Pelobacter seleniigenes DSM 18267: one gene and its partners. The protein of the gene in region 1 interacts with the protein of each later gene in a pairwise test. Links are inferred from orthologs where the notes say so. Each region holds a gene or a part of one and is shown on either strand. Other genes may lie near its edges.

Region 1 (11,274 bases):
CGGCATCGGCGCCCTGCTTTATGATGGCATCGGCGATACCCTGCGGGTCTCCCTGACCGGCGATCCCGTGGAAGAGGTGAAGGTCGGCTGGGAAATTTTGAAATGCCTGCGGTTGCGCGAACGCGGGCCGATGTTTATCAGTTGCCCGACCTGCGGCCGTTGCCAGATCGATCTGATTGCCACGGCCGAGGAGGTCGAGCAACGCCTGCAGAACCTGCCCCTGCCGCTGACCATTGCGGTCATGGGCTGTGTCGTCAATGGTCCCGGGGAGGCGCGCGAAGCGGACTTGGGCATCGCCGGCGGACAAGGCCAGGGGATCCTTTTCAAACAGGGCGAGGTTGTGCGCAAAGTTCCGCAGGCGGAGCTCGCCGACGCCTTAGTCGAAGAAGCCTGGCGCCTGGTTGAGGAACGTGGCAAAAGCTGACTTGCGGATGAAGATCGCTCTGCTCGAGCCCTTTCTGACCGGTTCTCACGCCGCCTGGGCCGAAGAGTATGCCCGCCACAGCCGGCATGAGGTGAGGATTTTCGGCTTGGCCGGGCGCAACTGGAAATGGCGGATGCATGGCGGCGCCGTGACCCTGGCCGGGGATTTCCTGGCCCAGGGCTGGCCGGCGGATCTGTTGCTGGCCAGCGACATGCTCGATCTGACCACCTTTCTGGCGCTGACCCGGGCGGTCACGGCAACAACTCCGGCGGCCATGTACTGTCACGAAAACCAGCTCACTTACCCCTGGTCGCCAGCGGATGCCGACCCGGCGTTACAGCGGGATATGCATTACGGCTTTATCAACTATGCTTCAGCGTTGGCCGCCGATGCCGTGCTCTTCAATTCCGCTTATCACCGGCGCGCCTTTCTGGCAGCGCTGCCCGGTTTTCTGGGGAAATTCCCCACCCCCAACGGGCTGGAGACCCTGCCGGCGATCGGCGCCAAAAGTTCCACCCTGGCGCTGGGGCTCGACCTGCGGCGCCTGGATCGTTGGCATCCGGAGCGGGCGGCAACGGAGTGCGCAGCGGAGCGGCCGCCGCTGATACTCTGGAATCACCGCTGGGAGTATGACAAGAACCCGGAGGAGTTTTTCCAGGCACTGCTGACGCTGCAGGAACGGGGGATCGCTTTCGAATTGGCCGTGCTGGGAGAGTCTTATCGTGAGGTGCCGGCGGTCTTTGCGCTGGCCAGAGACCGGCTCGCGGAACAGATTGTTCACTGGGGTTATGTCGAGAGCCAGGCGGACTATGCCGGCTGGTTGTGGCGGGCGGATATCCTGCCGGTCACGTCGATCCACGATTTTTTCGGGATCAGTGTGGTTGAGGCGATGTATTGCGGCTGTCTGCCCCTGTTGCCGGAACGCCTGGCCTATCCCGAGCACCTGGATGCCCGTCTCGGCCGGTGCTGTCTGTATCGCGATTTTGCCGACCTGGTCGAACGCCTGAGCGCAGCCTGCCAGAACCCTCGGCCAGTGACTGGCGTTGATTTACAGAATCAGGTCAGGCACTATGACTGGCAATATCGGAGCGCAGAGTATGATGACTTTTTCGTCCAACTGATTCTTAAGGGCAGGGAAGAACCGGCGGTTTCGGGATCCCGGCGCTGTTAGCACCTTGCTTTTCTTAAAAAATCGGGTTAGTTTTCGCTACTCCTGCCAGATCTTTCCGGATCAGGGTGCCGATCCTATCAGATTGTTGAAAAAGAGCGTCCCTGTCCTCGGCAGGCTGGCTTTCAATGGTCTGCTATATTAAATAATAGACTCACGATCGGCGGGTTTCGCAGTTGGCCGCCAGGCAATTTATGAGCACGGCAACCTGCCGTCTTTGAACGATAACCAGATTAATAATCAGGAACAGGATTCCCCATGCGTTATTCCCAATACCTTTTGCCGACCCTCAAGGAAACTCCGGCTGATGCGGAAGTCATCAGTCACCAATTGATGATGCGAACCGGTATGATCCGCAAAGCCGCAGCCGGGGTTTACAGCTATCTGCCTTTCGGCCTGCGCTCCATCCGCAAGATGGAGCAGATTATCCGCGAGGAGATGAACCGGGCCGGTGCCATCGAATGCCTGATGCCGATGGCCAATCCAGCGGAGCTGTGGCAGGAATCGGGGCGCTGGGAGAAGTACGGCAAGGAACTGCTGCGCTTCAAGGATCGCAAAAATGCCGATTTCTGCATGGGTCCGACTCATGAGGAAGTGGTTACGGACATCATTCGTAACACGGTCAGCTCTTATCGGCAGCTGCCCTTGAACCTGTATCAGATCCAGACCAAGTTCCGCGATGAAATCCGCCCCCGCTTCGGGTTGATGAGAGGGCGGGAATTTATTATGAAGGACGCCTATTCCTTCGATCTGGAGGATGCCGGGGCGGATCAGTCTTACCAGAAGATGTATCAGGCTTACCGGAATATTTTCAATCGCTGCGGGTTGAAGTTCCGGGCCGTGGAAGCGGACAGCGGAGCCATTGGCGGTAACTTCTCCCATGAATTCATGGTTCTGGCTGAATCGGGCGAGGACGCCATTGTCTCCTGCAGTCATTGTGAATACGCCGCCAATGTCGAAAAAGCCGAACTGGTTTACCGCCAGCAGACGCCGGCTAGAGCCACGGCCGAGCTGCAGCGGATCGACACTCCCGGCCAGCGTACCATTGAGGATGTCGCCGATTTCCTCGACCTCGCGCCCAGCCAGGTGGTCAAGACCCTGATTGTTCAGACCTCGGCAGATGAGGTGGTTGCCGTGCTGTTGCGCGGGGATCGGGAGTTGAACAGCATCAAATTGGCCAATGTCCTCGGCGTCGACTGGGCGCTGCTGGCTGAAGACGAAGTGGTCAGGACCGCTACGGGCGCGCCGGTCGGTTTTGCCGGCCCGGTCGGCCTGCAGTTGAGAGTCATTGCCGATGCGGAGATCGAGGGCATGGCCGATTTCGTTGTCGGGGGCAACGCTGAGGATGTCCACTATCTCGGGGCCAATCATGGTCGGGATTTCCCAGTCAGCTGTTTTGCCGATATCCGTCAAGCGGTGGCCGGCGATCCCTGCCCCCGTTGCGAAGCCGGGGCTTTTGAGAGCTGGCGTGGTATCGAAGTGGGGCATGTCTTTAAGCTCGGCATTAAATATTCGGAAGCTATGAACGCCACCGTGCTTGACGCTCATGGCAAGGCTCAACTGCTGGTCATGGGCTGCTATGGCATCGGTGTCGGCCGGACCGTGGCGGCGGCCATCGAACAGAATCACGATGAAAACGGGATGATGCTGCCGATGCCGCTGGCGCCGTTCCAGGTGCTGGTGACCATGCTCAACCCCAAAGACGCCGAGGTTTGTGAGGCCGCCGAAAAAATTTATGCTGAGTTGCAGGAGCTGGGGGTCGAAGTCCTTCTTGATGATCGTGACGAGCGGCCGGGGATCAAGTTCAAAGATGCGGACCTGATCGGAATCCCGCTGCGGATCACCGTCGGTGCCCGCCACCTCAAGGAAGGCAACGTCGAACTCAAGCGCCGTGCCGGCGGTGAGCAGGATATCGTGCCTCTGGCCGACATCACCAGCCGGGTTCACCAACTGGTCGTTGAGGCACTTAAGGTCACCACCAAATCGTGATCATGAGATAAGCCGCAAGGCTGAATTTATCCCCGGAGAACGCCAGGTCTTCTCCGGGCTCTGAAGTACCCCTGAACTGGTTATTCTAAATGGAAAAGTTGAAAATTGATAAAACGGGAATCGTGAAGCTGCCGGGCCGTCTGGTTCAGGCGCTGGGGACGGAACCGCTGTGTCCGGTCTCTGGATCTTCGGAGCATGTTTTTCTTGCTCGCCCGGAGGCTAAGAACCCGGTCCTTTTTGCCGGTATTCTGGAAGCGGGAGCCGTCGCTGATTTGCTCTCTTTCTTCAATATGTTTCGCAAGACTGGGCTGTTGAACATTGAACTTGAAGGCGGCCAGAAGTCCCTCTATTTCCAGCAGGGGGAAATTGTTTTTGCGACCAGTACCTTTACCAGTGAGGATATCGGCGAAGTCCTGTTTTCGCTGGGCAAAATTGAGCGCGACACCCTGAACCTGGTGCGCTCCCAGGTCACGGAGCATCAGACCCTGGGCAAGCTGCTGGTCGAACAGGCGGCGGTTTCGCCCAAGGACCTCTGGCTGGCCGCCCGCAGCCAGGTCGAGAACATCGTTTATGCCTTGTTTGCAGCAGGTTGTGGCGGTTTCTCCTTCCAGGTACGGGCGATTGACCAGGAACAGATTTTGCGCCTGTCCATGAGTACCCAGAACCTGATCATGGAAGGGTTGCGCAGACAGGATGAAAAGGCCCTGTTCATGCGCAAGATTGTTTCTCTGGACAGTTTTCCCAAAGAGACCGGTCGGGAAGGGGTCGACCTGAGCCAGGGCGAGGCGCGCTTGTTGAGCGCGGCGCAGGCGGGGCAGCTGTCGGCCAAGGAGCTCTTCCGTCGGGTCGGTTTGCATGAGTTCGACGGGCTGCGTATTCTCTATGGCCTGATCGAGAAAAAGCTGTTGCGGATGGAAGACACCCCGGCAGTGGAAGTCGCTGGCGAACTCGGGGAAATTCTGGCGATCTATAATAAATTGTTTCAATCCCTTTTCAGCAGTGTCGACAGCAACGGATCCGGTTTTCTCGCAGAGATGAAAGAGTCTTTGCGCGAACTGCCACAGCCCTACTCCTTTGTCCTTCGGGATGTCGAGCTGTTGGCGGATGGGACCCTGGACGGACAGCGGATCGTCGGCAATCTGGTCGGGCTGGAAGAAGGGGACAGAGAAAAATTGCTGGCTGACTCACTCTGTGAAGTCGCCTATATGGAAACTATGCTGCTGCGCCGTGAACTGGCTGCAGATCAAGCCCGGCCGCTGATTTCAAAGGTTCAGGAAGTCACCGGCAAGGTGCGTCATCTGGTAGGGAGACACTGATTCATAATGACTGCTCGAGAAAAGCTCATATTTGCTCTTGATGTTGATGACTTCGAAACCGCTTGCCAATGGGTGGACCAACTGCACCGGGATGTCGGGTTGTTCAAAGTCGGCAAACAATTATTTACCCGCTGCGGGCCGGAGGTGGTCAGGATGATCAACACCCGGGGCTGTAAGGTGTTTCTTGACCTCAAATATCACGATATCCCGAACACCGTCGCCAAAGCCTCGGTGGAAGCCTGTCGGCTCGGAGTCGGCATGTTCAATGTGCACGCCCTCGGCGGTTCGGAGATGATGCGGCAAGCCGTTGCCGAGGTTAACGAGTACTGCCGGGCGGCAGGGGTTGTCCGGCCGATCATGTTGGCGGTGACGATCCTTACCTCATCTACTGAAGCAACTCTTCGCGAAATCGGGATTACCGACCCGGTTGAGGTGATGGTGCCACGCTTGGCCAAGCTGGCAAAGGAGGCGGGTTTTGACGGGGTTGTCGCCTCGCCGCGGGAAATTGAGCTGATCCGTGCCGCATGTGGTGCTGATTTCGCCATTGTAACTCCCGGGGTGCGGCCAGCAACTGCGGCCCTGGACGATCAAAAACGAGTCATGACCCCGGGCGCTGCCATTCAGGCCGGGGCGACGGCACTGGTGATCGGTCGACCGATTTCCGCTGCTGCGGACCCGCAAGCAGCCGCTGCAGCGATCCTCGCCGAAATCGAGGCGGCCCTGCCGGCTGAGTGTTGATGAGTGACCTGATCTACGGAATCAATCCGGTCCGCGAGGCCCTGCATGGCGGTAGTCGTTCCCCCCTCGAACTTATGGTCGTGCGCGAGAGTCGTAATGCCCGTCTTGAAGAGCTGATCACCCTGGCCCGCAGTTGCACTTTAAAGGTCACTTTCAGCGAGCGCCGACAACTCGACCAGTTGGCCGGGCATGCTCACCATCAGGGGGTTTTGCTGCGGGTGACCGCGTTTGCTTACCGGGATTTCGATGACCTGTTGAGCGCTTGGCGGGCCAGTGGACAACGGGCCTTCTTTCTGCTTCTCGACGGGATTACCGATCCACATAATTTTGGCGCCATTCTGCGTAGTGCCGAAATTGCCGGGTGCAGCGGGGTTGTCGTGGCCAAAGATCGGTCCTGTCCGGTGACCCCGGTGGTTGAGAAGACCGCAGCCGGAGCTCTGGCCCACTTGCCTCTCTGTCAGGTCACCAATTTGGCCCGGACTGTAGAGGAACTGAAAAAACATGCTATCTGGTGTTATGGATTGGCCGGCGAGGACACCGCGGAAGAAATCTATAAGACCGATCTGCGCGGCCATATTGCCATTGTGGTTGGCAGCGAGGGGAGTGGCTTGCGGCCGAATATCCGTAACCACTGCGACGGGTTGCTGGCCATTCCCATGAAGGGGTCGCTCTCCTCCCTGAATGCGTCGGTCGCAGCCGGGATCGCTTTGTTCGAGGTCGTCCGGCAGAACGATCATGCCTGAGGGCAGACGAGGGCGGAGCAGGCAAGGCAGTTGACAACTCGGCGCAGTTTGCTTAAAAAGAATGAACGAACATTCTTTCTCGGGAGGGCCAGGTGAAAAAACGGACAATAAATCCGGATGAGAAAATTGACAAGGTTATCGAAACTGCGCGGCGGCTATTTGTTGAAAAGGGCTACTGTGGGGTGTCGATTCCGACCATAGTCAAGGAGTCCGGGGTCAGCACTGGTGCTATCTACAGTTATTTTGCCGACAAAGAGGCTTTGGCCCGAGAGATTCATCGGCGGACGGTAGCGGAGTTCAGCGAGATGTTTCGAGATCGTCTGGAAGGTCGGACGTCCATCTATGAGGTTTTGAAAACTTTTACCAAGCTGATCTGCGAGTTAACGGAACAGCGACCGAATATGATGAAGTACATGCTGTTCATGCAGCATGGCGGAATTGTCTATAACCTCCCCCCTGTGTGTTCGACGGAGCCGTTTCGGCTTTTGCAGGAGCATCTTAAGCAGGCCATCGCGGCTGGAGAAATCCGGGTTAAGGATTTTATGATTGCCGGATTGTCCTATACCGGGGTGACGTTGCGCGCTGCGGAGTTGCGATTTGAAGGAGTCTTGCCGCAGCCGTTGCCGGAAATTTGCGATATTCTTGTGGAGATCGGCTGGCGGGCAATTTGTGTCTGAATATAAGGGGGTTGGCTACGCCTGTCGGAATTGCTGTTCTCCGGCTTTCAAAAGAAAAGATCAGTTCTGCTCAAAGAGGGCCTTTTCTGTGTTGACACTGCTATGCCGATGCTTTATAACACGGCGCTGTTGTTCGAAAAAAACAAACGGGAAAAACACAGTATTTTTTTTCCTTGCTTTTGCCGAATGGCTAGGTTATAAAGCCCGTCTTGTGCTGGCGTAGCTCAATAGGCAGAGCAACTGACTTGTAATCAGTAGGTTGGGGGTTCAATTCCTCTCGCCAGCTCCAGTTGCTTGAACGGGTTTGCCCGATACAATAGAATAGAAGCAAGTTCCCCTGGAGGGGTTCCCGAGCGGCCAAAGGGAGCAGACTGTAAATCTGCCGTCAGAGACTTCGGAGGTTCGAATCCTCCCCCCTCCACCATTAAAAGCTTGCCGGACAAAGCCCGGCTGCTGGATTTCAGGAGGCGGACGCCGTAAGTACTGGACCAGGGGCTGGTGGTTGAGTCTTAGACCACACAATTGAATAAGCGGTAGAGTTTGGGCGGGAGTAGCTCAGTTGGCTAGAGCATCAGCCTTCCAAGCTGAGGGTCGCGGGTTCGAGTCCCGTTTCCCGCTCCATTTACCTCTCCGTCAGAAAAGAATGTATGCCCACATAGCTCAGTCGGTAGAGCGCATCCTTGGTAAGGATGAGGTCACCAGTTCAAATCTGGTTGTGGGCTCCATTTTCTTTCTGCGGATTTTTGTGTTTCGTTTTTTTTGTGGGTTCTTTTACAGGTTTTGTAAACAACAATTTGTCGCTAAGCGAAAAAGTACTAAGTAGACGTAAAGACAACAGAGGGAGGTTCTACGATGTCCAAGGAAAAATTTGAGAGGACAAAGCCGCACGTCAACATCGGGACCATCGGTCACGTTGACCACGGCAAGACCACGCTGACCGCAGCGATTACCACCGTGCTCGCAGAAAAGATGGGCCGCGGTGAAGTCAAGGCTTTCGATCAGATCGACAATGCACCGGAAGAGCGTGAGCGTGGTATCACCATTGCAACCGCCCACGTCGAATATGAGACCGAAAAGCGTCACTATGCACACGTTGACTGCCCGGGTCACGCCGACTATGTCAAGAACATGATCACCGGAGCTGCCCAGATGGACGGCGCTATTCTGGTGGTCTCGGCTGCTGACGGCCCGATGCCGCAGACCCGTGAGCACATCCTGCTCGCTCGTCAGGTTGGTGTTCCGGCCATGGTCGTGTTCCTGAACAAGGCCGACATGGTTGACGACGAAGAACTGCTTGAGCTGGTCGACATGGAAATCCGTGAGCTGCTGTCGAGCTATGATTTCCCAGGTGACGATATTCCGATCATTGCCGGGTCCGCTCTGGCCGCTCTGGAAGGTCGCGATGACGAGATCGGCAAGAACAAAGTTCTCGAACTGATGGACGCTGTTGACAGCTACATCCCCGAGCCGGAGCGTGCTGTTGACAAGCCGTTCCTGATGCCTGTTGAAGACGTCTTCTCCATCTCCGGTCGTGGTACTGTTGCCACCGGTCGGGTTGAGAGCGGCGTGGTCAAAGTTCAGGAAGAAGTCGAAATCGTCGGCATGAAAGCTACGACCAAAACGGTCGTGACCGGTGTCGAAATGTTCCGCAAGCTGCTGGATCAGGGTCAGGCCGGCGACAACGTCGGTATTCTGCTGCGTGGTGTCAAGCGTGAAGACATCGAGCGTGGTCAGGTTCTGGCTAAGCCGGGCAGCATCACCCCGCATACCAAGTTCAAAGCCGAGGCTTATATTCTGACCAAGGAAGAGGGTGGTCGTCATACCCCGTTCTTCAAAGGGTATCGTCCGCAGTTCTACTTCCGGACCACGGATGTGACCGGGATTGTCGAGCTTCCGGAAGGCACCGAAATGGTTATGCCTGGTGATAATATTGCAATGACGGTTGATCTGATCACCCCGATTGCAATGGACAAGGAACTGCGCTTTGCAATCCGCGAAGGCGGCCGTACTGTCGGCGCCGGCGTGGTCAGTGAAGTTATTGCGTAATCAGGTCTCTTAGTGAAAAGCTCCCTCCCGGTGCAAGCCGGGAGGGCTTTATGAGGTAAGCGTCATGCGTGACATTGTCACTCTTGCCTGCACCGAGTGCAAGCAGCGGAACTACACGACTACAAAGAATAAGAAAAATACTCCGGACAAGTTGGAGTTCAGTAAATATTGTCGCTTCTGTAAAAAACACACGCCGCACAAGGAAACCAAGTAACGACGTGTCTGGAAGTGGCCAAGGTTAACCATGTAGGCCAGTAGCTCTAACGGCTAGAGCACCGGACTCCAAATCCGGGTGTTGGGGGTTCGAATCCCTCCTGGCCTGCCAATCTTTGCGAATAACACCATTTATGGGGCCGATAGATCGATGATTGGAAAAGTTAACGAGTTTTTAGCCAACGTCAAAGCAGAGCTCAAGAAGGTCACTTGGCCGACGAAAAAAGATACCTACGCATCGACGACTGTCGTTATCGTACTGGTTTTGCTCTGTGCGGTCTTTCTCGGAGGTGTTGATATAGTTCTTTCGCGCCTGATCCGTCTGATCCTCGGCTGAGGAGGAAGAGTCTGTTGTTATGGCGATGAAATGGTACGGTGTTCATACCTATTCCGGGTATGAAAATAAAGTCAAGCTCAATCTCGAAGAGCGGATTCGCTCCATGGAGGTTGAGGACTTGTTTGAGGAAATTTTGATTCCCTCAGAAACCGTCGTCGAGATGCGTAAGGGGGAGCGCAAAACCTCCACCCGAAAATTTTTTCCGGGATATATCCTGGTCAAGATGGAGCTTAACGATGAGACCTGGCATGTCGTCACGGGCACTGCCAAGGTAACAGGTTTCGTTGGCGGCGGACAGAATCCGCCGGCTATTCCGGCGGAGGAAGTCGATAAGATTACCAACCGGATGGAAGAAGGGGTCGAGAAGCCCAAGCCCAAGGTTGAGTTTGAGGTTGGTGAAACGGTCAGGGTCGTTGATGGTCCTTTTCTCAATTTTACTGGTGTGGTTGAGGATGTTCGTCCAGATCGGGGCACGCTCAAGGTTATGGTCAGTATATTCGGTCGGGTGACACCGGTTGAATTGGAATTTATACAGGTCGAAAAAACCAGCTAGGCTGGAATGAACGTTTCGTTCGCTTAAGGAGTCAGTAATGGCCAAGAAAGTTACCGGACAGATTAAATTGCAGATCCCTGCCGGCCAGGCGAATCCATCGCCGCCGGTCGGCCCCGCGCTCGGTCAGCACGGGGTCAATATTATGGAATTCTGCAAGGCTTTTAATGCAAAAACCCAGGAGCAGGCAGGACTGATAATTCCCGTTGTGATCACTGTTTATGCTGATCGTTCCTTTTCTTTTATCACGAAAACTCCGCCAGCAGCGGTTCTGTTGTTGCGTGCAGCCAACCTGAAAAAGGGTTCCGGGGTTCCGAATAAAGACAAGGTCGGCAAGGTGACGGCAGACCAGGTGCTTGAGATTGCGCGTTTGAAAATGCCGGATCTCAATGCTTTCTCTGAGGAAGCAGCCGTGCGGATTATCGAGGGTACCGCCCGCAGCATGGGAATTGAAGTCGCCTGATTCGGCGTAAAAGTGGAGATAAAAGATGGCAACAGGTAAAAACATCAAAAACGCAAAAGCGGTGGTCGATCGTTCCCGTCTGTATGGGCTTGACGAGGCTCTCGAACTGCTTAAGAAAAGCGCCTTTGCGAAATTCGATGAAACGGTAGACGTGAGTGTCCGCCTTGGCGTCGACCCGCGTAAAGCAGACCAAATGGTCCGTGGTGCTGTTGTGCTCCCCAATGGATTGGGTAAATCAGTCCGTGTCCTGGTTTTTGCCAAAGGCGAAAAAGCTCAGGAAGCAGAAGCTGCCGGTGCTGATTTTGTCGGTGCTGAAGATCTTGCGGAAAAAATTCAGGGCGGCTGGTTTGATTTCGATACCGCAATCGCTTCACCGGATATGATGGGTGTTGTCGGTAAGATCGGTCGGGTCCTTGGGCCGCGTGGCTTGATGCCTAACCCGAAAGTTGGCACCGTGACCATGGATATTGCCCGTGCTGTCCAGGAAGCCAAATCCGGTAAAATCGAATACCGGGTAGAAAAAGCCGGGATCATTCATGCCCCGGTTGGGAAGGTTTCCTTTGAGGCAGATAAGCTGAAAGAAAATATTATCTCTTTGCTGGATGTGTTG
Region 2 (2,986 bases), 130 kb from region 1 along the record:
GTCCGGATCGGTCAACCGATAAAGGTCAAAATGATAAAGATCCAGCCTTGCCCGGTAGTGATTCATCAGGGTAAAGGTGGGGCTGGTGATCGGGATCCGCGCATCAACTCCCAGGCCTCGGGCAACCCCGCGGGCAAAGACCGATTTCCCGGTTCCCAGGTCGCCCTCCAGTAGAATCAGGGCCGGATCCTCCAACAGGCAGCCCAGCAGTCTCCCCAGTTCGCAGGTTGCCGCTTCATCGGAACTGGTAAACACCCAGGAGCTCACGCCTTCAATCCTCCATGGCCCGAATCAGGTCAAGCCGGGCCACGACGCCGACCATCTTGCCCTGCTCAACAACCGGCAACAGATGAACCTTGTGCTTACTCATCAGTCCTGCCAGATCGCGGACGCTGTCATTCGGGGAACAGGTCACCACATTCCGGCTGCACAGTTCCCCCACGGTGGTGGCGGTGACCCGGTCGACCTCTTCCTTGAACTTTTTCTCGCTGTCGAGATAAAAAACCCAATCGAACAGAGCCATGACCGTGGGAATATGCATCGGTCTCTGTTGCTCAACCAGGTCGGTTTCACTGATAACCCCGACCAGTTTGCCGTTTTCATCTAATACCGGCATATTGCTGTAACGGGTTTCGACAAATTTTTTAGCCAGTTCCTTGAGGCTGGTATCCGTTGTCACCGCAACGACGTCCGTTGTCATGATTTCTTTTGCTGTCAGCATGGTCAGGCTCCTTTCAGCAGTTCATGCCGTGCCACGGGCAAATGTGAGATCAGGTCGGTAGCAATCATCCCTGCCGTCCCGCTGGTCCCGGCGATCAGTTCCGCTGCCCGGCCGTGTAGCCAGGCCCCCAGAGAGGCTGCGGCAAAAGCATCCATGCCCTGGGCCAACAGACCGCCGATTAATCCGGTCAGGACATCGCCGCTGCCACCAGCGGCCAGTCCATCGTTGCCGGTGGCATTGATATCCACCCGGCCGTCCGCAGCCGCGATCACGGTCCGTGCACCTTTCAGCAACAGCACGACATTATATTGCGCGGCAAAGGTCGCCGCACATTCGAACCGATTCGCTTCTATCTCGGCCACACTCAACCCGCAAAGCCGGGCCATTTCACCGGGGTGAGGGGTCAGAACCAGGGGCGCACGGTCGGGTTGTTGCAGCAACTCCAGCTGTCCGGCCAGCAAGTTCAGCCCGTCGGCATCAAGCACCATTGGAACCCGGACATGCCCAATCAGCCAGCCCAGCAGACGGGCCAGCTCTGCACTCTGCCCCAAACCTGGACCTATGGCAACCGCCTGGCGTCCGTTCAACAGAGCTTGCAGTTGCGGGCGGGCGGCAAAACTCAGCAGACCGTCCTGATCAGCCAGAGGGCAGCTCATGGCTTCGGTCAATTTCACTTCAATAATATCATGAACCGCGGCCGGCGTGGCGACGGTGACCAGCCCGCAGCCGCTACGCGCGGCGCAGTTGCCGGCAAGGGCCGCGGCCCCGGTCTTCCCCGGTGATCCGGCAACCACCAGCAGGTGGCCGAAGCTGCCCTTATGCCCACCCGTTGCCCGCGCCGGGAGTAGCGCCCGGGCATCCGCCTCATCAAGCAGGCGAACCCGCGATGACAGCTGTGGCCGCAGTTGCCGCGGAATACCGATATCGACGACCTTGAGCTGACCGACACAGTCCGCTCCCGGCCGGCTGCCATGGCCGATCTTGGCGCAATCAAAGGTTACGGTCAGATCGGCGTCAACGGCGAGCCCCAAGATTTTGCCGCTGGAGCCGTCCACGCCGGAGGGGATATCGACGGCAAACACTGCGGCAGCAGAAGCGTTGATCAGACGGATGGCCTCTCTTTGCAGACCGCGTACCGCCGAATTGAGTCCGGTTCCGAACACCGCATCGACGATGATCGGCCAGTTTGTCCGGGCAAAGTATCCACTTAGCTGCTCGCTGTCGGTGATAAAATCGACCGGCAGAGCCAGGGCATTGAGAATATTAAGCATGATCTTGGCATCGCCGTTGATCTCCGCTTCACCGCCAAGGACCAGCGTCTCAACTTGCCAGCCACGGTCGGCGAGCACCCGGGCCATGACATAGCCATCGCCACCGTTGTTCCCTTTGCCGGCAATCACCAGCACCGGCCCCGGAAACAACCTGCCGAAAGTCTGCTCGAACTGATCGCAGCAGGCCCGGCCGGCATTTTCCATCAACACCGCTCCGGGGACCCCGAGTTCATTGATCGCATGCTGATCAACCGCCGCCATTTCCTTTGCAGTGCAGAGTCTCATCAGCCCTCCAGAACCACTGTAGCCACGGCGTAGTCACCGTCATGGGAATAACTTAAAAAGACTTTGGACGCACCCCGTTCCGCCATCATTTCCGCAGCACGTGCGGAAATGGCCAGGGTCGGGCAGCCAAGGGAATCATTGACGACACAGACCTGTTGCCAACTCAGGCCATCGCGAAGCCCTGTCCCCAACGCCTTAAGAAATGCTTCTTTGGCGGCAAAGCGTGCCGCCAGGTGGGAGGCCGGATCATGCTTGCCCAGCGCGTAATTGCGTTCTTCTGCGGAAAAAACCCGCTCCAGCAGTTTATTATCCGGTGTCAGGAACTTTCTGAACCGGTCGATACGAGCGAGATCAGTTCCAATCCCGACAATGGCCAAATCATCAACCTTTCAATAATTGCAGCATTTCCCGAACCGCACGCTCCATGCCGACCAGAGCCGCCCGCGCCACGATGCTGTGGCCGATGTTGAATTCTTCGATGCCACCCAAGGCGACAACCGGGCCGACATTACGATAGTCGAGACCATGACCGGCATTGACCCGCAGCCCCAGCTTGCGAGCTGCGCTGATCCCAATTTCGATGCGCTGCAGTTGCTGCAGTTGGTCCACTTCGCTTTGGGCCTCACAATAGGTTCCGGTATGAATTTCGATAAAATCCGCACCGACCCGGTGGCTGGCTTTGATCTGATCGATATCCGGCTCGATGAAC
Region 3 (8,864 bases), 130 kb from region 1 along the record:
TGACCGAAGCCATGAGCTGCCCTCTGGCTGATCAGGACGGTCTGCTGAGTTTTGCCGCCCGCCCGCAACTGCAAGCTCTGTTGAACGGACGCCAGGCGGTTGCCATAGGTCCAGGTTTGGGGCAGAGTGCAGAGCTGGCCCGTCTGCTGGGCTGGCTGATTGGGCATGTCCGGGTTCCAATGGTGCTTGATGCCGACGGGCTGAACTTGCTGGCCGGACAGCTGGAGTTGCTGCAACAACCCGACCGTGCGCCCCTGGTTCTGACCCCTCACCCCGGTGAAATGGCCCGGCTTTGCGGGTTGAGTGTGGCCGAGATAGAAGCGAATCGGTTCGAATGTGCGGCGACCTTTGCCGCGCAATATAATGTCGTGCTGTTGCTGAAAGGTGCACGGACCGTGATCGCGGCTGCGGACGGCCGGGTGGATATCAATGCCACCGGCAACGATGGACTGGCCGCTGGTGGCAGCGGCGATGTCCTGACCGGATTAATCGGCGGTCTGTTGGCCCAGGGCATGGATGCTTTTGCCGCAGCCTCTCTGGGGGCCTGGCTACACGGCCGGGCAGCGGAACTGATCGCCGGGACCAGCGGGACGGCAGGGATGATTGCTACCGACCTGATCTCACATTTGCCCGTGGCACGGCATGAACTGCTGAAAGGAGCCTGACCATGCTGACAGCAAAAGAAATCATGACAACGGACGTCGTTGCGGTGACAACGGATACCAGCCTCAAGGAACTGGCTAAAAAATTTGTCGAAACCCGTTACAGCAATATGCCGGTATTAGATGAAAACGGCAAACTGGTCGGGGTTATCAGTGAAACCGACCTGGTTGAGCAACAGAGACCGATGCATATTCCCACGGTCATGGCTCTGTTCGATTGGGTTTTTTATCTCGACAGCGAGAAAAAGTTCAAGGAAGAGGTCGACCGGGTCACCGCCACCACCGTGGGGGAACTGTGCAGCCGGAATGTGGTGACCTGTTCCCCGAATGACAGCGTCCGCGATCTGGCAGGACTGATGAGTAAGCACAAGGTTCATCTGTTGCCGGTTGTTGAGCAGGGCAAGATGGTCGGCGTCGTGGCCCGGCTTGACCTGATTCGGGCCATGGAGGATTGAAGGCGTGAGCTCCTGGGTGTTTACCAGTTCCGATGAAGCGGCAACCTGCGAACTGGGGAGACTGCTGGGCTGCCTGTTGGAGGATCCGGCCCTGATTCTACTGGAGGGCGACCTGGGAACCGGGAAATCGGTCTTTGCCCGCGGGGTTGCCCGAGGCCTGGGAGTTGATGCGCGGATCCCGATCACCAGCCCCACCTTTACCCTGATGAATCACTACCGGGCAAGGCTGGATCTTTATCATTTTGACCTTTATCGGTTGACCGATCCGGACGAATTAATTGAGATCGGTTTTGATGATTATGCCTATGGTTCCGGGGTCGCGCTGGTGGAATGGCCTGAAAAAACCGGCGATACCCTGCAGGGTGGGCTTTGGGTCCGCTTGCAACGTCTCGACAATGAGCGGCGGCTGATTGAATTGTCCGCTCAGGATGAGGACCATCGGACCCTGCTTGAGCGCCTGAGAGCCTTTGTGGTAGAGACCGCGGTCGAGCAAAAGTAGCGAATAATGCGGCGACTCCTTTTCGGGTCTCCGGATTTTTCTTGCTATTAAGTTAAAAAATCTGGAAAATCAAACCTTTATAAATACCGATGGGGACTGCGGTCGACCGTCGGCTTTTCCTGTGAGGAGGATGAAAACTGTTATGGCTCTGGTAGTTCAGAAATATGGTGGAACATCGGTGGGAACCGTGGAGCGGATCCGCAATGTTGCCCGCCGGGTTGCCAAAACTTTCGATGATGGAAACGATGTCGTGGTGATCGTTTCCGCCATGGCTGGTGAGACCAACCGTCTGGTTGCTTTGGCCGAGGAAATCAGCGAATTTCCCAACGAGCGTGAATATGATGTCCTGGTGTCAACCGGGGAGCAGGTGACCATTGCATTACTGTCCATGTGCCTGCAATCCATGGGCTACAATGCCAAAAGCTATCTTGGCTATCAAATTCCCATGGTCACTGACAAAGCTCACGCCAAGGCGAGAATCAAAAGCATCGATGACAAGAAAATCCGCGAAGACCTGAAAAGCGGGACAATTATTGTCGTCGCCGGATTTCAAGGGACCGACGGCGAAGGGAATATCACCACCCTCGGCCGGGGCGGTTCGGATACCTCGGCCGTGGCGGTCGCTGCCGCGCTGAAAGCGGATGTCTGTGAAATTTACACGGATGTCGACGGGGTTTACACCACCGATCCGCGCATGGTGCCCAGCGCCCGGAAAATTGAAAAGATCTCTTACGAGGAGATGCTCGAGATGGCTTCCCTGGGAGCCAAAATCCTGCAGATCCGCAGTGTCGAATTTGCCAAAAAATACAACGTCGTTGTTCATGTGCGTTCAAGTTTCGATGACAGCCCGGGAACGCTCGTAATGAAGGAGGATCATGAGATGGAGACCGTACTGGTTTCAGGTATCGCTTATAACAAGGATGAAGCAAAAATCAGCATTTTCGGGGTTCCCGATCATCCCGGAATTGCCGCCCAGATATTTACCCCGTTGAGCAACAACAATATCACTGTCGATATGATCATCCAGAACGTGTCCCATGAAGGGGCGACCGACATGACCTTTACCGTTCCCAAGGGGGATGCCAAAAAAGCGGTTCAGATCATTGAGGAAATTGCCGCAAATATCGGTGCCCGCGGGGTCAGCCATAACAACAATATTGCCAAGGTCTCCATCATCGGGGTCGGCATGCGCTCCCATTCGGGTGTCGCCAGCACCATGTTTGAAACCTTGTCCCGTGAAGGCATCAATATCGAAATGATTTCGACCAGTGAGATCAAGGTTTCCTGCATCATTAACGCGAAGTATACCGAGTTGGCCGTGCGGGTTCTGCATGAAGCCTTCGGTCTTGATCATAAGGAAATCGAAGAAAACTGAATGATGGGCAACCTGGCTCTAGGAGGGGAGAGCCAGCACCTCAGGCACACTGCCCCGCTGAAATTCGAATGCCGATCCTTGCCTCCGCCGGTCCGCTCCTAATATCTCCGTCGGACAGGAGATTGCAAGGCAGACAAGGAATGCCATAGCATGGGAAAAATCTATCTGTACGACACCACCTTGCGTGACGGAACGCAGGCGGAAGATATCTCTTTTCAGGTTGAAGATAAGGTGCGCATCGCCAAGAAGCTTGACGAACTGGGCATCGATTATATCGAAGGCGGCTGGCCCGGCTCCAACCCCAAGGACATCAGCTTCTTCCGGGCCATGCAGAACGAAACCCTGGAGCATAGTAAAATAGCCGCATTCGGTTCCACCCGACGGGCGCGGATCACCCCGGCCGAGGATAACAACATTCAGATGCTGGTCGCCGCAACTCCTGATGTTGTGACCATCTTTGGCAAAACCTGGGATTTTCATGTCCAGGAGGCCTTGCGGATCTCCCTGGAGGAGAACCTGGAATTGATTAATGATTCTCTGGTCTACCTCAAGGAGCGAGTCAGCGAGGTGATCTACGACGCGGAGCATTTCTTCGACGGCTATAAGCAGAATCCTGAATACGCCTTGAAAACGCTGCAGGCCGCAGCTGCTGCCGGGGTTGACTGTATTGTGCTCTGTGATACCAACGGTGGGACCCTGCCCCATGAAATCCCCGCCATTATGCAGGCTGTGCGCAAGGCGGTGTCAACTCCCCTGGGCATCCATGCCCACAACGACAGCGAGTGTGCCGTGGCCAACTCTTTGATGGCTGTCCACTGCGGCGCTATCCAGGTTCAGGGCACGGTGAACGGCTTCGGGGAACGCTGTGGCAACGCCAACCTCTGTTCCATCATTCCCGCTCTGCAGCTCAAGACCGGGCTGCAATGTTTGCCAGACGAGAAGCTTAAAAACCTGCGAAAAATTTCCCGCTACATTTATGAACTTGCCAACCTTGCTCCGGACAAACATCAGCCCTATGTTGGCAATTCAGCCTTTGCCCACAAGGGTGGGGTTCATGTGTCCGCGATTCAGCGTCATCCGCAGACTTATGAACATATTCGACCGGAGCAGGTCGGCAACCGCACCAGGGTGCTGGTCTCCGACCTTTCCGGGCGCGCTAATATTTTGGCCAAAGCCGAGGAATGCGGCCTGTCCCTAGACAGTCAGGATCCGGTGACCCTCGAAATTCTGGAAGAAATCAAGGATTTGGAAAATAAAGGCTTCCAGTTTGAAGGGGCAGAGGCCTCTTTCGAACTCTTGATGCTCAAAGAAATGGGCAAGCTCAAGCATTATTTTGCCGTCACTGGCTTTCGGGTTATCGATACCTTGCGCGAGAGCGATCGGGACCCGGTCTCCGAAGCGACCATCAAGGTCAAGGTCGGTGGGAAAATCGAACACACCGCTGCCGACGGCAACGGTCCGGTCCATGCCCTTGATAACGCCCTGCGCAAGGGATTGATCAACTTTTATCCGCAGATCGGCGACGTCAAACTGCTTGATTATAAGGTTCGGGTGCTGCCGGCCAGCCAGGGGACCGACGCGATGATCCGAGTGCTGGTTGAGTCCGGAGATCAGGATGGTCGTTGGGGAACGGTTGGGGTCAGCAGCAACGTCATCGATGCTTCCTATCAGGCGTTGGCGGACTCTTTGACCTATAAGCTGTATAAAGACAGTCTGTAAGCAGGTTGGGGTGGCCGAGGAGGTCGTCAAAAAAATAACGGTCAATATTTTTTCGTCAGATAACTGACGGAGGCCGCCGGAGCCCACTCCTATGCTATTTTTATAACTGAATCGCTCAACTTTTAAATGCCGGGCGATTCGGCTTCTTTGTTTTGTCGTCAAATTATTGGCGAAAAAATGACCAATCTAGGTGCAATTCCTTCCTGCTGACCCTCTGTCAAGTCTGTACGATAGCCTCTTGTTTTCTCTTATTCTCTTTTTAACATATTGAAAATTAAAGAATATCTTCGTTTTAATGAGAAAATAACAGAGCTCCTTCGCCGGGTTGGCACAACTTGTGTAATATCCCTTGCTAAAGGTTGTATTTGCACGTCATGTCCAGCATAGAGCCTTAAGGGGGTACAAAATGAAATGTCCAAAGTGCAAAGGAAGAATGTATTCAGAAAAATATTATGATTTCGTCCGTGCTTTTGATGCATGGAAGTGCAGTGCCTGCGGTGAAGTCATCGATCCGGTTATTCTGGCCAACAGGACCCGCAATAAGTCACATGAGATCAGCTGATTTTCCCAGAACTGTTTAACTATTCAAAAGGGTCGAAGACCAGGTCTTCGGCCCTTTTTCTATAATAAGCACTCAGCACCCAAGACGCCCGAAAGGATAACTATACCAGAGGCTGAATAAAAGGGTTGAATTTTCAAAAGCAATATGAATAATGTCGACATTCGACAGGCGGCTTTATTAAAGCCACCGGACCAATTGACGGAAACCATGACTGACACGGGAGTTTTTCCATGAAAAATGGAACCTATGAAGTCCATTTGAATTTGAATGTGCGCGGTTTGCCGGTTTCGGCAACCCTGGGAATCAACGAGGAGAGCAACCGACTGATTGCTGCAGGCAAGCAGGTCTACAAGCTTGGTTTGGGACAATCCCCCTTTCCGGTCCCGGGACCGGTGGTGCAGGAGCTGCAGAATAATGCGCACCAGAAGGATTATCTGCCGGTGCGAGGTCTGCCTGCTTTGTGTGATGCGGTTGCCCATTATTATCGCCGCACCCAGGATCTGCCCATTTCCCAGGAAAATGTTCTGATCGGCCCCGGTTCCAAGGAGCTGATGTTTATTCTGCAACTGGTTTACTATGGTGATCTGGTCATTCCCACCCCGAGCTGGGTTTCCTACGCCCCGCAGGCGCATATTGTCGGCCGCCATGTCTACTGGCTGGAGACCGATGAAAAGAACAACTGGTTGCTGACCCCCGAGGAATTGGAAAACCTCTGCCAAGCGGATCCGAGCAAGCCCCGCGTGGTCATTCTGAACTACCCGAACAACCCGACCGGTTGCTCCTATTCTCCCGAGCAGTTGCAGGCTCTCGCCCAGGTGGCCAGGAAATACAAGGTGATCCTGCTTTCCGACGAGATTTATGGCGAGTTGAACTTCAAAGGCTGCCATCAGTCGATAGCCCGTTATTATCCGGAAGGGACCATCATCGCCAGCGGCTTGAGCAAATGGGCCGGCGCCGGTGGCTGGCGGTTGGGGACTTTCGCCTTTCCAGCTGAACTGAAATGGCTGATGGAGGCCATGGCCGTGGTGGCCAGCGAGACTTTCACGGCGACCAGCGCACCGATCCAATATGCCGCGGTCCGGGCCTTTCGAGGAGGAGATAAGATCGAGCGCTATCTGCACAATTCCCGGCGGGTGCTGAAGGCTTTGAGCGACTGGATCTGGACGACCATGACCCGGGCCGGCGTGACCGTCGCCCGCCCCGATGGTGCGTTCTACATGCTGCCCGATTTCGAGCCATTACGGGAGCAGCTGGAAGCCAAGGGGATTGCTGACGGAGAAACCTTCTGTCGCCGCTTGCTGCAGGAGACCGGGGTGGCGATTCTGCCGGGCAGCAGTTTTGGCCGTCCGAAAAAGGAATTGACCGCCCGGCTAGCGTTTGTTGATTTCGACGGGGCCAGGGCGCTGGCTGCTGCCGAACAATATTCCGCAGAGCAGCCGCTGGACGAAGAATTTTTGAAGATTTACTGCGAAAAGGTGCTTACGGCCATCAACAAACTCTGTGACTGGCTGAAGTAATCACTCAGGGCGGCAAATTGGCCGTCGCCATGAACAGTTCGCTCCACCTTGAGGGGCTCTCGACAGGTCGCGTTACAGTGGCTTACCGGGGGCCGTTCAGGCGGAGCGTTCTTTTTTGATGCTGTGGGAAAGCTTGAGAATCCCCAGGATCGCGATGATCGCGAAAAGCAAACCCCGCCACACAATAGGTTTTTTCCCTTCGCTGATGAAAATAACCTTGGGACTGACCGGAACGTTCATTTCTTCCAGGAGCTTACTCAGCTTGTCGCGATTCGATCCCGCCACCAGGCCGGAAACCGTCATCCCGGTCAAGGTTTTGGGACCGTAGAAGAGGTCCGCGTTGGCGGCGATAAAGGCCTGTTTTTCCTGCTCTGTATCGAATTGGAAATAATATTTTTTCAGGGTGGCAAGCACTTGCGGATCGCGAGTCTCAAACCAGACCTCAGGAGCTTTTTCACCCTTGGTGGTGGTCAAGGGGACCAGAAAGGAGTCGATATCCATGGTCCCGGACATGTTGATGGCCCGGGTCAGATCCTGATTGCCGCCGGTTATGGTCAGCCATTCTCTGGGCGGACCGGAGCGTTGTAACTGGTCCAGGGTGATCTCCAGCGGGGCCGGGTTGCGCAGGGCAAGGGTCAGCTCGCCGTAGGCCAGCCAAGCGAGCAGCAGGCATACTGCGACAATGGTGAAGCGAAATCGATGCATGATGTGGTTTCCTGTGAAAAAGGCCGCCCGAAGGCGGCCTAGAGTATCGCAAAGTGCTGCTCTGAATTCAAGTGCTTCTGTGGCTCAGGCGGTTTCACCCGACTGTTCAAGGGCGACATCTTTCTGCGACATTAAAGAAACCAGGACCAGGGCGATAAAAGAGAGCGGAATGGAAATCAGCGCCGGACTGTTGAACTGGACCGGGGCATCGGCCGGAAGCATCCCGTACCTGACCCACATATCCGGCGAGACCAGGATCAGCCCCAGGGAGCTGACCAGTCCGACCAGAATTGAAGCAGCCACGCCTTTGGCAGTTGTCTTACTCCAGAACAGCAGCATCAGGATAGCCGGCAGGTTGGCCGAGGCCGCCACCGCAAAGGCCCAGCCGACCAGGAACGAAACGTTCATCCCTTCGAAAACGATCCCCAGGTAGATGGCGATGCAGCCGATCACAATAGCGGAAATCTTACCGGCCCGAACCTTGCCGCGGTCGGTCATCTGCATGCCCAGGAAGTTGTCCATTAGATCGTGGGCGATCGCTCCCGAGGCAGCGACAATCAGACCGGAGACCGTTCCCAGCACGGTGGCAAAGGCCAGCGAGGAGATCACCGCAAACAGAACCACCCCAAAGGACAACGCCAGCAGCGGTGCCGACATATTGTTATCGGTAATGTTGATGACCCCGTTGGTCATGGCACCCATGCCCAAAAACAGGGTCAGGATATAGAAGAAGCCGATGGCGGCAATGGCGACGATGGTTGATTTACGGGCCGCGGCCTGACTGGGGACGGTGTAATAGCGGATCAGGATGTGCGGCAGGGCTGCGGTGCCGCAGAACAGGGCCAGCATCAGCGACATGAAGTTGAATTTCTGCAAGCCGGTGGCATTGTCGACCTTGAACTTCAGGCCTGGGCGTAAAATGCGGGAGCCGGGGGTAGGCTTCTGGTAATAAACGGTGGTCAGGGTATCGCCGACCTGAACATACTTCTTGCCCCAGAGCACAATGGTCGAATCCTTCAACGCGGACAGATACGCCAGTGGGCCGACTGCTCCGGTTGCGGCGACGTCCTGACCATTAACGCGCAGTTCCTTGATATGTCCAACCGGGAAGAATTTCCCTTCTTCAGCGCTGGCGCCATTATAAAGTTTGGTCCCATCAGCCAGTTTGGTGACATAGAGGGTTTCGTCCAGGGTGTAGCCGGTCGCGGTTTTCTGCAGGTGCCAGATTGAGTCATTGCCATCCTTGACCAGCTTGATGAAGCCGGCTTTGCCGAATGCGGAATCGAGGCCGTCAACGATTTGGTAGCCGGGTTCGCTGATGTTCAGGCTGCTATCGGCATGCAGGGTTTTGAAGTCGTGATAGGGCATGC

The links.
Region 2: the proteins of rlmB (region 1) and N909_RS0103690 interact in binary tests that used the Escherichia coli proteins (3 or more experiments, as listed by UniProt). The link is inferred for Pelobacter seleniigenes DSM 18267 from one-to-one orthologs.
Region 3: the proteins of rlmB (region 1) and tsaE interact in binary tests that used the Escherichia coli proteins (3 or more experiments, as listed by UniProt). The link is inferred for Pelobacter seleniigenes DSM 18267 from one-to-one orthologs.

What each region holds. Positions count from the first base shown.
Region 1 is NZ_JOMG01000002.1:93,058-104,331, reverse strand. What follows is about bases 4,578-7,506. They hold rlmB (23S rRNA (guanosine(2251)-2'-O)-methyltransferase RlmB), read left to right. Parts: upstream 4,578-5,634; coding sequence 5,635-6,378; downstream 6,379-7,506. Other genes in these bases: N909_RS0103095 (TetR/AcrR family transcriptional regulator), read left to right, coding at 6,471-7,055; pyrF (orotidine-5'-phosphate decarboxylase), read left to right, coding at 4,904-5,635; N909_RS23560 (DUF4388 domain-containing protein), read left to right, coding at 4,578-4,897. In the rest of the region: ispG (flavodoxin-dependent (E)-4-hydroxy-3-methylbut-2-enyl-diphosphate synthase), read left to right, coding at 1-424; N909_RS0103120 (tRNA-queuosine alpha-mannosyltransferase domain-containing protein), read left to right, coding at 411-1,595; N909_RS0103115 (proline--tRNA ligase), read left to right, coding at 1,851-3,581; more of N909_RS23560, read left to right, coding at 3,671-4,577; tuf (elongation factor Tu), read left to right, coding at 7,908-9,101; rpmG (50S ribosomal protein L33), read left to right, coding at 9,166-9,315; preprotein translocase subunit SecE, read left to right, coding at 9,466-9,651; transcription termination/antitermination protein NusG, read left to right, coding at 9,671-10,204; rplK (50S ribosomal protein L11), read left to right, coding at 10,242-10,664; rplA (50S ribosomal protein L1), read left to right, coding at 10,690-11,274. UniProt on the Escherichia coli protein: Specifically methylates the ribose of guanosine 2251 in 23S rRNA.
Region 2 is NZ_JOMG01000002.1:230,763-233,748, forward strand. It holds N909_RS0103690 (bifunctional ADP-dependent NAD(P)H-hydrate dehydratase/NAD(P)H-hydrate epimerase), read right to left. Parts: upstream 2,278-2,986; coding sequence 724-2,277; downstream 1-723. Other genes in the region: tsaE (tRNA (adenosine(37)-N6)-threonylcarbamoyltransferase complex ATPase subunit type 1 TsaE), read right to left, coding at 1-267; N909_RS0103685 (CBS domain-containing protein), read right to left, coding at 272-721; N909_RS0103695 (holo-ACP synthase), read right to left, coding at 2,277-2,654; N909_RS0103700 (pyridoxine 5'-phosphate synthase), read right to left, coding at 2,659-2,986. UniProt on the Escherichia coli protein: Bifunctional enzyme that catalyzes the epimerization of the S- and R-forms of NAD(P)HX and the dehydration of the S-form of NAD(P)HX at the expense of ADP, which is converted to AMP.
Region 3 is NZ_JOMG01000002.1:223,287-232,150, reverse strand. The notes cover bases 1-2,868. They hold tsaE (tRNA (adenosine(37)-N6)-threonylcarbamoyltransferase complex ATPase subunit type 1 TsaE), read left to right. Parts: upstream 1-1,121; coding sequence 1,122-1,616; downstream 1,617-2,868. Other genes in these bases: N909_RS0103675 (aspartate kinase), read left to right, coding at 1,759-2,868; N909_RS0103685 (CBS domain-containing protein), read left to right, coding at 668-1,117; N909_RS0103690 (bifunctional ADP-dependent NAD(P)H-hydrate dehydratase/NAD(P)H-hydrate epimerase), read left to right, coding at 1-665. Outside these bases: more of N909_RS0103675, read left to right, coding at 2,869-2,991; cimA (citramalate synthase), read left to right, coding at 3,142-4,710; N909_RS26280 (hypothetical protein), read left to right, coding at 5,144-5,272; N909_RS0103660 (pyridoxal phosphate-dependent aminotransferase), read left to right, coding at 5,503-6,789; N909_RS0103655 (hypothetical protein), read right to left, coding at 6,886-7,494; N909_RS0103650 (sodium/solute symporter), read right to left, coding at 7,579-8,864. UniProt on the Escherichia coli protein: Required for the formation of a threonylcarbamoyl group on adenosine at position 37 (t(6)A37) in tRNAs that read codons beginning with adenine.